Regions from separate parts of the Ruminococcus sp. HUN007 genome, predicted to be linked through region 3. Evidence: predicted binding sites of a transcription regulator. Region 3 holds the regulator's gene; each other region holds the start of a gene.
What was found. The regulator HrcA, encoded in region 3, represses chaperone genes, less so after heat shock. The targets are predictions, from matches to a motif close to TGTTAGCACTCNNNNNNNNNGAGTGCTAACA.
Positions count from the first base shown of each region.

Region 1: CC97_RS14710 (co-chaperone GroES) is a predicted target of HrcA. The motif match lies at 1,665-1,695, and genes of this name have one in related genera.
Region 2: CC97_RS17485 (Hsp20/alpha crystallin family protein) is a predicted target of HrcA. The motif match lies at 2,811-2,841, and genes of this name have one in related genera.

Region 1 covers NZ_JOOA01000002.1:2,399,328-2,403,536, reverse strand. The annotation lists gene groL (chaperonin GroEL) at 1-1,191, opposite strand, end outside; gene CC97_RS14710 (co-chaperone GroES) at 1,336-1,620, opposite strand; gene CC97_RS14705 (response regulator transcription factor) at 2,000-2,701, shown strand; gene CC97_RS14700 (trypsin-like peptidase domain-containing protein) at 2,733-4,040, shown strand; gene rsmI (16S rRNA (cytidine(1402)-2'-O)-methyltransferase) at 4,099-4,209, opposite strand, start outside.
Region 2 covers NZ_JOOA01000002.1:3,083,588-3,087,796, forward strand. The annotation lists gene CC97_RS17470 (DUF3990 domain-containing protein) at 1-94, shown strand, start outside; gene CC97_RS21420 (hypothetical protein) at 91-213, shown strand; gene CC97_RS17475 (LytTR family DNA-binding domain-containing protein) at 589-1,038, shown strand; gene CC97_RS17480 (hypothetical protein) at 1,055-2,032, shown strand; gene CC97_RS17485 (Hsp20/alpha crystallin family protein) at 2,241-2,684, opposite strand; gene CC97_RS19230 (hypothetical protein) at 2,976-3,737, shown strand; gene CC97_RS17495 (type IA DNA topoisomerase) at 3,891-4,209, shown strand, end outside.
Region 3 covers NZ_JOOA01000002.1:2,527,975-2,532,183, reverse strand. The annotation lists gene ppk1 (polyphosphate kinase 1) at 1-2,010, shown strand, start outside; gene hrcA (heat-inducible transcriptional repressor HrcA) at 2,302-3,039, shown strand; gene CC97_RS21110 (HrcA family transcriptional regulator) at 3,017-3,349, shown strand; gene grpE (nucleotide exchange factor GrpE) at 3,342-3,926, shown strand; gene dnaK (molecular chaperone DnaK) at 4,013-4,209, shown strand, end outside.

The DNA of each region.
Region 1 (4,209 bases), 130 kb from region 3:
AGCATCTTCGATTCTGAGCTTCTTTTCCTTCATTTCGATCTCAGTAGCAGCACCTACCTTGATAACAGCTACGCCGCCTGAAAGCTTTGCAACTCTTTCCTGAAGCTTTTCCTTGTCGAAGTCAGATGTTGTTGTTTCGATCTGAGCCTTGATCTGAGCGAGTCTTTCCTTAACTGCTTCGCCTGAACCTGCACCGTCAACGATAATTGTGTTTTCCTTGCCGATAACGACCTGCTTAGCGCGGCCGAGCTGATCCATTGTTGTATCCTTGAGTTCGAGGCCGAGTTCTTCTGTGATAACTTCACCGCCTGTGAGGATAGCGATATCCTTGAGCATTTCCTTACGTCTGTCGCCGAAGCCAGGAGCCTTGACACCTACGCATACGAATGTTCCTCTGAGCTTGTTGAGAACGAGAGTTGTAAGAGCTTCGCCTTCGATGTCCTCAGCAATGATAACGAGCTTCTTGCCTGCCTGAACGATCTGTTCGAGAAGCGGAAGGATGTCCTGGATGCTTGAGATCTTCTTGTCTGTGATGAGGATGAGAGCATCATCGATAACAGCCTTCATCTTGTCTGTATCTGTAACCATGTAAGGTGAGATGTATCCGCGGTCAAACTGCATACCTTCAACAACTTCGCTGTATGTTTCTGCAGTCTTGCTTTCTTCGATAGTGATAACACCGTCCGATGTTACCTTTTCCATTGCTTCAGCGATGAGCTTACCAACGTTTTCGTCAGCTGATGAGATAGTAGCAACTCTTGCGATATCAGCTGAACCTTCAATTTTCTTTGAATTGTCAACGATAGACTTTACTGCAGCGTCAACAGCCTTTGAGATACCCTTTCTTACGATCATCGGGTTAGCACCTGCAGCAACGTTCTTCATACCTTCACGGATGAGAGCCTGTGCAAGGAGTGTAGCTGTTGTTGTACCGTCACCGGCAGCGTCATTTGTCTTTGTAGCAACTTCCTTAACGAGCTGAGCACCCATGTTTTCGAATGCATCTTCGAGCTCGATCTCCTTGGCAATTGTAACACCGTCATTTGTGATGAGCGGAGCACCGAATTTCTTGTCGAGAACTACGTTTCTGCCCTTAGGTCCGAGTGTGATCTTTACTGTATCTGCAAGCTTGTTGATACCAGCCTGAAGTGCTTTTCTGGCTTCTTCGCCGTAAATAATATTCTTTGCCATAACTATTACTCCTTTATATCTGATTTATATTTTCTTTCTTAGCTCAAGTCAGCAATCCGGCTTTGCCGGATTGCTGAAGCGGGGAGATTGCAGGCTTCGCCCCGTACCCCACGCTGATTTATGAATAGATCAGCGTTTCATTAATTATTCAACGATAGCGAGAATGTCTTCCTGTCTGAGGATAGTGTATTCAACGCCGTCAACCTTGACTTCTGTTCCTGAGTACTTGCCCGTAAGAACCTTGTCGCCAGGCTTAACGTACATTTCAACCTTGTTTCCGTCAACCATTCCGCCGGGACCAACAGCTACTACTTCTGATACCTGTGGCTTTTCCTTTGCTGAACCGGTAAGAATGATTCCGCTCTTTGTTGTTTCCTCTGCTTCAGTAAGTTTAACAACTACTCTGTCTGCAAGTGGTTTGATTGTCATAATATATTTCCTCCTTAAAACTTTTCAGGATAACTGATTATATTTATTAGCACTCTTTATCTTTGAGTGCTAATTATATTTTACCAACTTATAATAAAACAATCAAGGGGTTTAAGCAATTTTCCCGAAACTTTGTGGAATTGTTTTTAGTATTCCACGTCATGCATGAATATTTGTGCAACTAGCATAAGCGATTTTAACATCTGAAAGTATGTTAAATTCTTATTAATTTCCACGTAATAATTTGTTCACAATTCTGCTTGTACACATCAGTTTATTATTGTATAATTATAGTGAACGTCAAAGATAAATCTGACTTTCAATGCAACCGGTCAATAATAATAGCCCCTTATTTTTCTGGCAAAGGAGATGATGCAGAATGTCACTGGGCAAAGTCCTTATAATCGACGATGACAAAAACACATGCAGTGTTCTTAAATCTGCTCTCGAAAAAGACGGAAACACAGTTATTTTCGCTCATGACGGAGAAAACGCCATGATCACGTTCAGAGCTGTAAAGACTGATTTCATACTTCTTGACGTTGCTGTTCCCGGTTCAGACGGCTGGCAGCTCTGCAAGGAAATAAGAAAAAAATCGTCCGTACCTCTTATAATAATAACATCACGGAATGACACATTCGACAAGGTTCTGGGACTGGAACTCGGAGCTGATGACTATATTACAAAGCCTTTTGAAATAAAGGAAGTAATGGCACGTATAAAGGCGGTGCACCGCAGAACAAGCTTCTCCGGACACAGCGACAACAAGGAAGTCTCACACGACAGACTTACGGTGAATCTTTCACAGTACGAGCTCAAGGTAAACGGCATAGTAAAGGAAGCTCCTCCGAAGGAACTTGAACTTCTTTACTTTCTTGCCTCCAACCCGAACAGGGTCTACACACGCGACCAGCTTCTCGACGAAGTATGGGGATTTGAATACTACGGCGATTCAAGAACTGTAGACGTACACATTAAAAGACTCCGCGAAAAACTCGAAGGCACTTCGGACAAATGGTCCCTTAAGACCGTCTGGGGCGTAGGATACAAATTCGAAACAGAGATCGAGGAGCCTGCATAAAGGCAAACAACAGAACAACGAAAGGACACAAATGGAACAATTTGAAAACAACACCACAGAACCTTCCGGCGGAAACGAAGAAAAGGCAGTACTTCCGGAAAATGTTTTTGACAAGGAACTCCTGATATACGACGCAGAAAAATTCCTTTGTGACACTGACTACAGAAACAGACTGCAGGAACGTGAAGAACGCACACCAAAGCCGGCTGTTTTTCTTTCAATATGCGCAGTGCTTCTTATACTTGCTTTTGCTGTATACTGCATTGTCGTCCGGTCCTTCAGGCTGAAAGACAGCTTTTACTCTCCCGGAACCAGAACAACTGTTGTACTTGGTCTCAACAGCCGTCCTGACAAGGATGAGGATCTGAAAGACAGCACCGGACGCTACACCTCATCCGGCATCTGCCAGGCAGTCGGACCTTCAGTAGTGGAAATAATCATATACGAAGACGGCAAAACCGACACACCTTCAGGCAGCGGATCAGGCATTATACTTTCTGCTGACGGATATATCGCAACAAATGCTCACGTAATACAGAACGGCAAAACCGTAAAAGCAGTTCTTTCGGACAAATCAGTCTTCACCGCCGAAGTCGTCGGCTATGACGCAAAAACCGATATCGGCGTGGTGAAAATAGCCCCGGGAGACAAAAAGCTGAAGCCTGCCGAATTCGGCAATTCAGATGATGTAATACAGGGTGAACAGGTAATGGCCATCGGAAACCCGGGCGGTCTTCACGGAAGCATATCCGGAGGTTACGTTTCCGGTATAAACCGAATGATACGAGGTGACCAGACCGGACGCGAAATGAACTGCATCCAGACTGACGCCGCAATAAGCCCCGGCAACTCCGGAGGCGCTCTTGTAAACATGTTCGGCCAGGTAATAGGAATAACCTCATCAAAATATGTAAGCTCGAGCTACGGCTATGAAGGTCTCGGTTTTGCGATTGCGATCAATGATGCCAAGCCCGTTATAGAAGAACTTGTCGCCAACGGATTTATAAGCGGACGATTCAAAGTCGGAATAACCTTCTACGAGATCACAGCCGCCCAGTCAGCAGCTTCCGGTCTGCCGGAAGGCCTTCTGATAGAATCCATGGACGAAAACTGCGACATTTCAAAGTCAGGACTCAAAGCAAAGGATATAATCGTGGAAATCGAAAATATCAGAGTCAATGACTACGACTCCTTCATGGATGCCATAAACAGGCGCGGCAAAAAAGCCGGCGACAAAGTACGTGCAAAGGCTGTGCGCGTTGACGAAAAAGACACCTCAAAACGTGAAACAATAGATTTTGAATTCACTCTGGTTGAAGATACATCCGGAAATTATTAAGGAAACACTGATCAAATATGAAGATCCGCCCCGGCAGCACCGGGGCGGATCGTTTTTTTTATTCTTTTTCCGAATTTATCATCTGGTAAAGCTCGCTTTTCTTATATCCTGTTTCCTTTGCGACTTTCTTGCAGGCGCTGATGGTCTTCTCACCCTCATCCACCAGTCT
Region 2 (4,209 bases), 560 kb from region 3:
TAAAGGAATGACTTTTAAAGATGTTACTAATCAGATTTCTTTTCATACACATGAAAGCCTGAAATTACTAAAGAAAGAAGGAACGATAAAATGACAATTCAGGAACAGTTGATGGAGTTCAATATTCAGGATATTATTGAATATATCGTTAATGATGAAAAAACAGATTATGAAGCAGCAATGAAGAGCTTTTTTTTCTTCTGTAACTTTTGAAAAACTGCAGGACCTCGAAACAGGTCTTTACCGCGAAAGTTCAGGTTATGTGTACGATCTGTACTGTTCGGAGAAATCCAATGGATTATTTATTCAAAACGAGATATGAAATCAAAAAACATCGAAAAGGTTAAACCGGGCTGCCAATGCAGCCCGGTTTTATAAGTAGCACCATCAAAACAATGTTTTGATGGTACCATTTCTAATCACTGCAGCTTGATCTGCTGCAGTAAATACGAAGTAAAATGCACCGGATCCGGTGAGTTTATGCATTTTAAGTGCAACTCATGCCTGAATCCGGTGCATCTTGTTTCTTACCTCTTTTTTACGAAACGGATTTATGATATACTGAAAATACAGACAGGAGGTATGAAAATGAAGTTTCGGATTTCTGTTTCAGATGAAAAACAAAGCTTAGTAGAAAAATTTCTTGCAGAACACGGTATTGAGATCGGTGAGGATGCGGAATATGTGATTTCGGAATCTTCAGGATATGCCTCTTTCCTTGCGGCGCGCGGCAAAGACAGGGAGACTGTCCGGATATCGGCAGATGAGGTCGTGTTTATCGAATCTTTCGGGAAGGATATCGAGATACACACCCTTAAGGATACATACTATTCACAGGACCGTATCTATCAGCTTGAAACAAAGCTTGATCCGAAGGAATTTTTAAGGATAAGCAAGTCGGTCATCATTTCACGGAAACATGTGAAAAAGATACGACCGGCGCTTTCGATGAAATATGTACTTACAATGACGGACGGAACTCTGGTGGATGTGACGAGAAGCTACTACAGCGAGTTCCGGAGATTCTTTGATTTCTGACAAGGAGGAATGAAAAATGGGAATTATGAAATCTTTACTTATAGTCGTTGCTGCTGCGGCAGTGATAATACTGGGCCTTTGCATTTACCTTTATAACAGGCGTCTTGACAAGATAGCCAAAGGTGAGGCCCGCGGAACGCATACTTCAGTTCCGGAACCTAAAATGACAGCTCTTATAGTATATCTGGCTTTTATTTTTCTGATAGTATGGATCACTCTGATCAACAGTCAGCGTATCACTTCGCAGTCGGAAAATTATATTGACGATATCATGGATATGAAGACGGAAATATCTGATCTGCGCCGTGAAATAGAAGAAAACGCAACACATTTCAGACGCATTTCATATGTTACGAGAAATGCTGATTTTAAAGAAAAGATGGTTGATATAGTCTATACCATTGAGCTGAAAGAATATTCAGATGACACCAAAGTAACGGTAAACATTGACGGAACAGATGTCGCTCTTGAAAAATATGCTCCGGGACTTTACAGCGGTTCGTTCAGGGCAGATATGTTTAAAGTCATAGATAACGCGGTAGTAAAAATAACTGACGACGGAAGAACTGTTACTGAGGATGCAGATGTATTTGAAGACGAAATATTTCAGAATGTGATCCCGCAGATCTCGGTGGCATATAATAACGCATCTACATTAATTGCCGGAGGAAATATCAGCTTTGAAGGCGGTTATTTAGTCGAAGCTGAAGACCCGGAGAATATTGAATCGATAAAAGTAACCTACATGGCAGGAAGCGAGGATATTAAAACAGTAGATATAACTGAAGATTTCCGTAACGGAAACACGATAAACTGCGATAAGATCACTACTAAAGATAATACGATTTCATTCAGATTTGAAGTTGTAACAAAGAGTGGACTTAAACTTGTTGATACTCACAACGTATGCCATAAGGATCTTCCGGAATATCCGGATGATCATAAAGCAGTCTATGATCCTGACGGTAACAAACTGTGGGATAATGAAACTTAAGAATGAAAGGAAGTCGCCGTCTCTTCCGGGCCGTCGACTGCTATTGAAATCATCAGCCACCCCGCCGGGTGGCTGATGATATTTTACAACACGTACCATTCCTTTAACGGCTTTAACTTTCCCTTATCACATAAAAACAAACTCCCCGGAACTGCTCATACGAACAGCTCCGGGGAGCATCATTTTGGGATCATAACTTAGCGAGGTATTATCCCTCAATTGCAATATACTTGTGATTCTCCAGCTTCTTAGGTTCTGCCTTCGGAACGCAGATGTTCAGAACACCGTCCTCAAACTTCGCCTTCACATCGGCTTCTGTAACAGTATCTCCGATATAGAAGCTCCTCTGCATTGCGCCTGCATAACGCTCCTGACGGATCAGCTTGCCCTTCTTAGTTTTTTCGTCCTTGTCAAGTCCCTTTGCGACACTGACAGTCAGATAACCGTTCTGAAGCTCAAGATTGATCTGATCTTTCTTGAAGCCCGGCAGGTCGATCACGATCTCATAGTGATCATCATGCTCATGAACATCAGTCCTCATGACCTGGGCGGCGTGTTTACCGTACAGCTTCTTCTCCACGTCTCTGCTGAAATCAGGAAATCTGAAGAAATCATCGAATAAGTTTTCACCGAAAATGCTTGGATACAACATAGGTCAGTCCTCCTTTTTTACTCGTCACATTGTTTCCATTGCTTCGAGCAAGGGGACGGAGGGTTCAGCACCCGGATCCTTTTGTGCTTCTCTGTTCCTTTGTTCTGATTATATTATAGCATTCTTGATTAGCACTGTCAAGGGGAGAGTGCTAATTTTCACACAGGTTTCATATTACTGTTTTTTATTAACAAGTGCATCGTTGAGCTCAGAAAGCCTTGATTTCATGAGACCTATAGGTTATACTATATTTGGGAAACTTACTCAGTCTGTTTTTCAGGAGGTACAAAAATGAGAAAATCAAAATTTTTAACAGTCTGCTGCGGAAGTGTTCTTGTCGCTGCGGCAATGTTCATGAATGCCGGAAGATTAAGTGCGGAAGGGTTACTAAACTACGATGTGGACGGAAACGGTACTGTTAATGTGCTGGACCTGATACATCTGAAGTCGTATCTGATTGGAGAAGAGAAACCGAATGAGCCGGAGAAAACTGAACCGAAAGAAGGTCAGACCGACTATAAGATCTCGAAGGATTACATCGATGCGATAAAAAAGATCGATGCCGATGATGTGGAGATCGAAAAGAAATGGCTGATCGATAAGGATAGGATCCCGTATAATCTTTCTTGGGTGGAGCATGTTATCGAGATCGAGCAGACATATGTGTGCTTTTCGCCTGAAATGAGACTCAGAAAATACGACAGCGGTGCGTCCTATGAATTTACGGTAAAATCCAATATGAGAAGCGACGGCCTTGCTCGTGACGAGACCAATATCGCAATAACGGAAGATGAGTACAACGACATTATAAAGAAAAAGGAAGGTAATACTATCCACAAGACAAGATATCAGTTTATGGATGCCGGTCAGGTCATCGCCATTGATATTTTCCACGGCGATCTTGACGGGCTTGCCTATATGGAGATAGAATTCCCTGACTTCAGTGCGGCAGAAAAATATCAGACTCCGGACTGGGTAATAGCCGATGTTACCTCTGATATCAGATACAAGAACGGCCATCTCGCAAGATTCGGCATTCCTGAGCGTGAATGATCCTGCACCGTAACAGTTCCACTTGATAAAAACGCGAAAATATGGTACAATTATAGTTCCTGCAGTGTTTGTAAAGGAGTCGCTGATCAGTGCCTGTGAGTGTTATCGTACTCCTCAGGTGCTATCCGAAGTAAACCGAAAGGAATAGATGAGATGACTGTTATAATCGCAGAAAAACCGAGTCTTGGAAGAAATATCGCAGCGGCAATAGGCGGTATGTCAAAGAGGGACGGATTTCTGGAAGGCAACGGATATATCGTTACATGGGCGTTCGGCCATCTGTTTACTCTGGCTGATATAGAAACCTACAATCCTCTTCCTGAAGGGGAAAAATACTGGACACTAAAGAATCTGCCGTGTTTCCCTGAGTCGTACAGATTTGAGCTGAAAAAAGATACATCAGGCAGGCAGGATGACGGTGTAAAAAAACAGTTTGAAACAATAAAGGAACTCTGCCTCCGCGAAGATACAG
Region 3 (4,209 bases):
TTTACAGCGATCTTTCAGTCAAATCTTGATGAATTTTTTATGGTAAGGGTGGGCACATTATTCGACCAGCTTCTGACGGATCCGGAGCTTCGGGAGAATAAAACCAACATGACGAGCCGCGAGCAGCTCGATTCTATATTTGCACGGGTAAGGAAGACGGAACCGCAGAAGGACAAGGCTTACCGCGACATAATGAAGCTGCTTGAAAAGCATGATATAAAGCAGGTCTCGATGGACAGGCTGACAGATGAGGAAGACGCTTTTCTGCGTGAATATTTCAGAGCGGAGATACAGCCCGTACTCTCGCCGCTGATAATCGACAAGCGCCATCCCCTTCCTTTTATAAAAAACAAGGAACTTTATATAGCAGTCCGCCTCGATTCGAAATCGGGCAACAAAATCGGGCTGCTTCCGGTCAGCGAACGCATAAAGCGCGTCATCCAGCTGAGCCGCAGGCCGTTCCGGTTTGTACTTGCCGAGGATGTGATACTCAAATACGCCTCCGAGGTATTTGAAAACTACAGCGTTCTTGAAAAGTCGATAATACGCGTCACGAGAAACGCTGACATAAGCGAGGATGACGACTCGCTTCTTGACAACGACTTTGATTTCCGCGACGTAATGGAAGAACTGATCAAGAAAAGAAAGAAGCTCGCACCGGTACGTCTGCAGATATGCGGCGCAACCGGAAGTGAAATGGTGAAGTATCTGTGCAAGCGCCTTGAAATCAGTGAAAACCAGGTATTTTCCGCATCGGCTCCGCTCGACCTTTCATTTACATTCATGATAAAGTCGATGTTTGAAACCTCAAAGCCGGAGCTGTGCTACATGCATTTCGCACCGCAGCACTCCCCTGCTATAAACGAAAACAGACCGATGGCAGAGCAGATACGTCAGAAAGATATAATCCTGCACTACCCTTACGAAAGCATCAAGCCTTTTATCCGCATGCTGAACGAAGCTGCAGCGGATCCTGATGTGGTATCGGTAAAAATAACGCTGTACCGCCTTGCACGCAACAGCAAGATAATTCAGGCTCTGGTGGACATGGCCGAACGCGGCAAGGACGTTCTCGTACTGGTAGAACTGCGCGCCAGATTCGATGAGGAGAACAACATCGGCTGGTCAAAACGTCTCCAGAATGCCGGATGTACTATTATATACGGACCGCCGGGTCTGAAAGTCCATTCAAAGCTTCTGCTTATAACCCGCAGAAGAGGCGGCAGACTCGAGTACATTACACAGGTGGGCACCGGAAACTACAACGAAAAGACTTCCGAACTGTACACCGACCTTTCACTTCTGACGGCAAATGAAAAAATAGCTGCCGGAGCACTTGAAGTCTTCAACGCACTTTCACTCGGCTCACTCGTGAAGAAGTCAGACAGCCTGCTGGTCGCTCCGTTATGCCTGCAGTCAAAGGTCATTGAAATGATCGACGAGGAAATAATGCAGGCCAGAAGCGGAAACAAGGCATACATCGGCATAAAGATAAATTCACTTTCCGACAAAGTCATAATCGACAAACTCGCCGAAGCTTCACAGGCAGGCGTACGAACAGAACTCGTCATACGAGGCCTGTGCTGCCTTATTTCAGGGGTAAAGGGAAAGACTGATAACATACGTGTGACAAGCATAGTAGGCCGTTTCCTTGAACACAGCCGCATCTATATTTTCGGAACGAAGCAGAGAAGAAAAGTATACATCAGTTCCGCTGACTTCATGACCCGTAACACTGTCAAGCGCGTCGAGGTAGCAGTACCGGTGTATGACCCGGACATAAAGGACCGCGTTGTGAACATTTTTGAAACTCTCATTTCAGATGACACCAAGGCAAGGATCCAGGGTTCAGACGGAATGTACCGCAGAAAGAGTGTCCGCAGAAAGAACATAAGCGCACAGGATACTTTCATGACCGAAGCTATAGAAAAAGCCGCATCAGCACCTGCGGAAAGAAAACCGGACGACAGCGGATTTTCTGATTTCTATAAATCATTTCTTATGCAGTAGCCTCGTTTAAAACCGCAGCGTATCCGCACTTTTATCTCTCCCGTAAAGGGAGTGCTAATGAGTAACCATCAAAACGATAATAAAATCATTACGGCGTCCCGCAAAAAAGGGACGCTTTTTTTGTGCACAAATAACATCAGATTCAAATTTCGGGCATCTACTTTGACAGTTTTAACAAAGATGAATAAACCTATTGACATTCGCCTTAAATAATGTTAAATTATATTTAGCACTCAGAGAGATAGAGTGCTAACACTTACGAACCAATATTGCTAATCAGGAGGCTTTCAGATGGATGAACGAAAGCTAAAAATACTGGCAGCTGTTGTAGATGAATATATTCTTACAGGCGAGCCTGTTGGTTCAAAGGCCATTTCCAAAGTACCGGGCATCAACGTTTCAGCAGCCACGATCCGAAACGACATGTCTGTTCTCGAACAGCTCGGATACCTTGAACAGCCGCACACATCGGCAGGACGAATTCCTACATTCAACGGATACCGCCTGTACATAGATCAGCTGATGACAGTCGAGGAACTCTCGGAAAGCGAACGTCAGAGACTTGATGCAATGCTCGGTGAAGAGGAAAACCTCACTGAAGAATCAATAATTCAAAGTGCCGGAAAAGCTCTTGCGGAACTCACAAAATGCGCTTCTGTAGTTGCAAATTCCGCACCTAAGTTTTCAGTCATCACCAAGGTTGATGTTGTTCCGACCGGCAAGCGTCTTTACCTTATACTGCTTATCACATCAAACGGCAGTATCAAGAACAAGGCATGCAGACTTGAATTTGATCTTGATGAAGAACAGCTCGCATTTTTTTCACATTACATTCAGGAAAATCTTCAGGGTGTTTCAATCGAGGAACTCTCGGAAGAACGAATGGAAAAACTTATTACAGCACTCGGTGCTTATATGATTACCCTTGCTCCGCTGGTAAAAGGTCTGTGTGAACTTTCACAGGATCTTCTCCACAATGAGCTTACGATAAGCGGCACAAAACAACCTGATCTCGTGCAGCGACTTTGACAAGAACGAGATAGTAAGATTCATTGAACACAAAAATGATTTTGCTGAGTTCCTTGACAGCAGTTTCAGCGGAATACAGGTAATGTTCAGTGAGGAAAATGACGACTTCATAATCGGCAACTCGAGCATGATAGTTTCAAAGTACCGCAAGGGTGACAAGGAAGCCGGTTCACTCGGAATAGTCGGACCGATGCGACTCAACTATGCAAAGATCATACCTTATATAGAGTATTTTACGCAGAAGATAACAGATGTTCTTACCGGAGAAATTCCGGAAACTGCGGGAAAGGAACCAGACAATAATGAGTAAGAAAAAGCACGCAGAAGAAACTTCAGAAAAGGAACTCGAAGTGAACGAAGCTTCTGAAAACGAAGCAGAAGAAGCTGCCGCAGAAAATGCAGAAACAGCGGAGGAAACTTCTGAAGCATCGCCGGAAGAAAGTGCTGATGCAAAAGTCACTGCACTTGAGGAAGAACTTAAAAAGGAAAAGGACAATTACATGAGACTTTTCGCTGAGTTCGACAACTTCAGAAAGAGAACTTCAAGAGAAAAAACTGAAGCATACGGAGATTCCGCAGCAAAAACAATAGGCGCTATCCTCCCCGCTCTGGACAACTTCGAAAGAGCACTCGATGCTCCGTGCGAGGATGAAAACTTCAAGAAGGGTGTTGAAATGATCTTCACTCAGCTCAACGGCATTCTCGAAAAGCTCGGAGTAACAGAAATAGAAGCACTCGGCGCACCATTTGATCCGAACTTCCACAACGCCATCAAGCAGGTGGAAAGCGAAGACGCCGAATCTGACACTGTATGCGAGGTATTCCAGAAGGGATACAAACTCGGCGACAGAGTAATAAGAACTGCAATGGTTGCAGTAACCGCCTGATCACAGATCATTCTGATGACAGGATATTAAAACGCAAACAAACAATAAACAAATATAAACATTCAGATTGAAAGGATGAATCAGTTATGGGAAAGATCATTGGTATTGACTTAGGTACAACAAACTCATGCGTAGCAGTTATGGAAGGCGGTAACTCAGTAGTTATCCCTAACTCAGAAGGTGCAAGAACAACTCCTTCAGTAGTTGCATTCACAAAGAACGGCGAAAGACTTGTTGGTCAGACAGCAAAGCATCAGGCTATCACAAACCCTGACAAGACTAT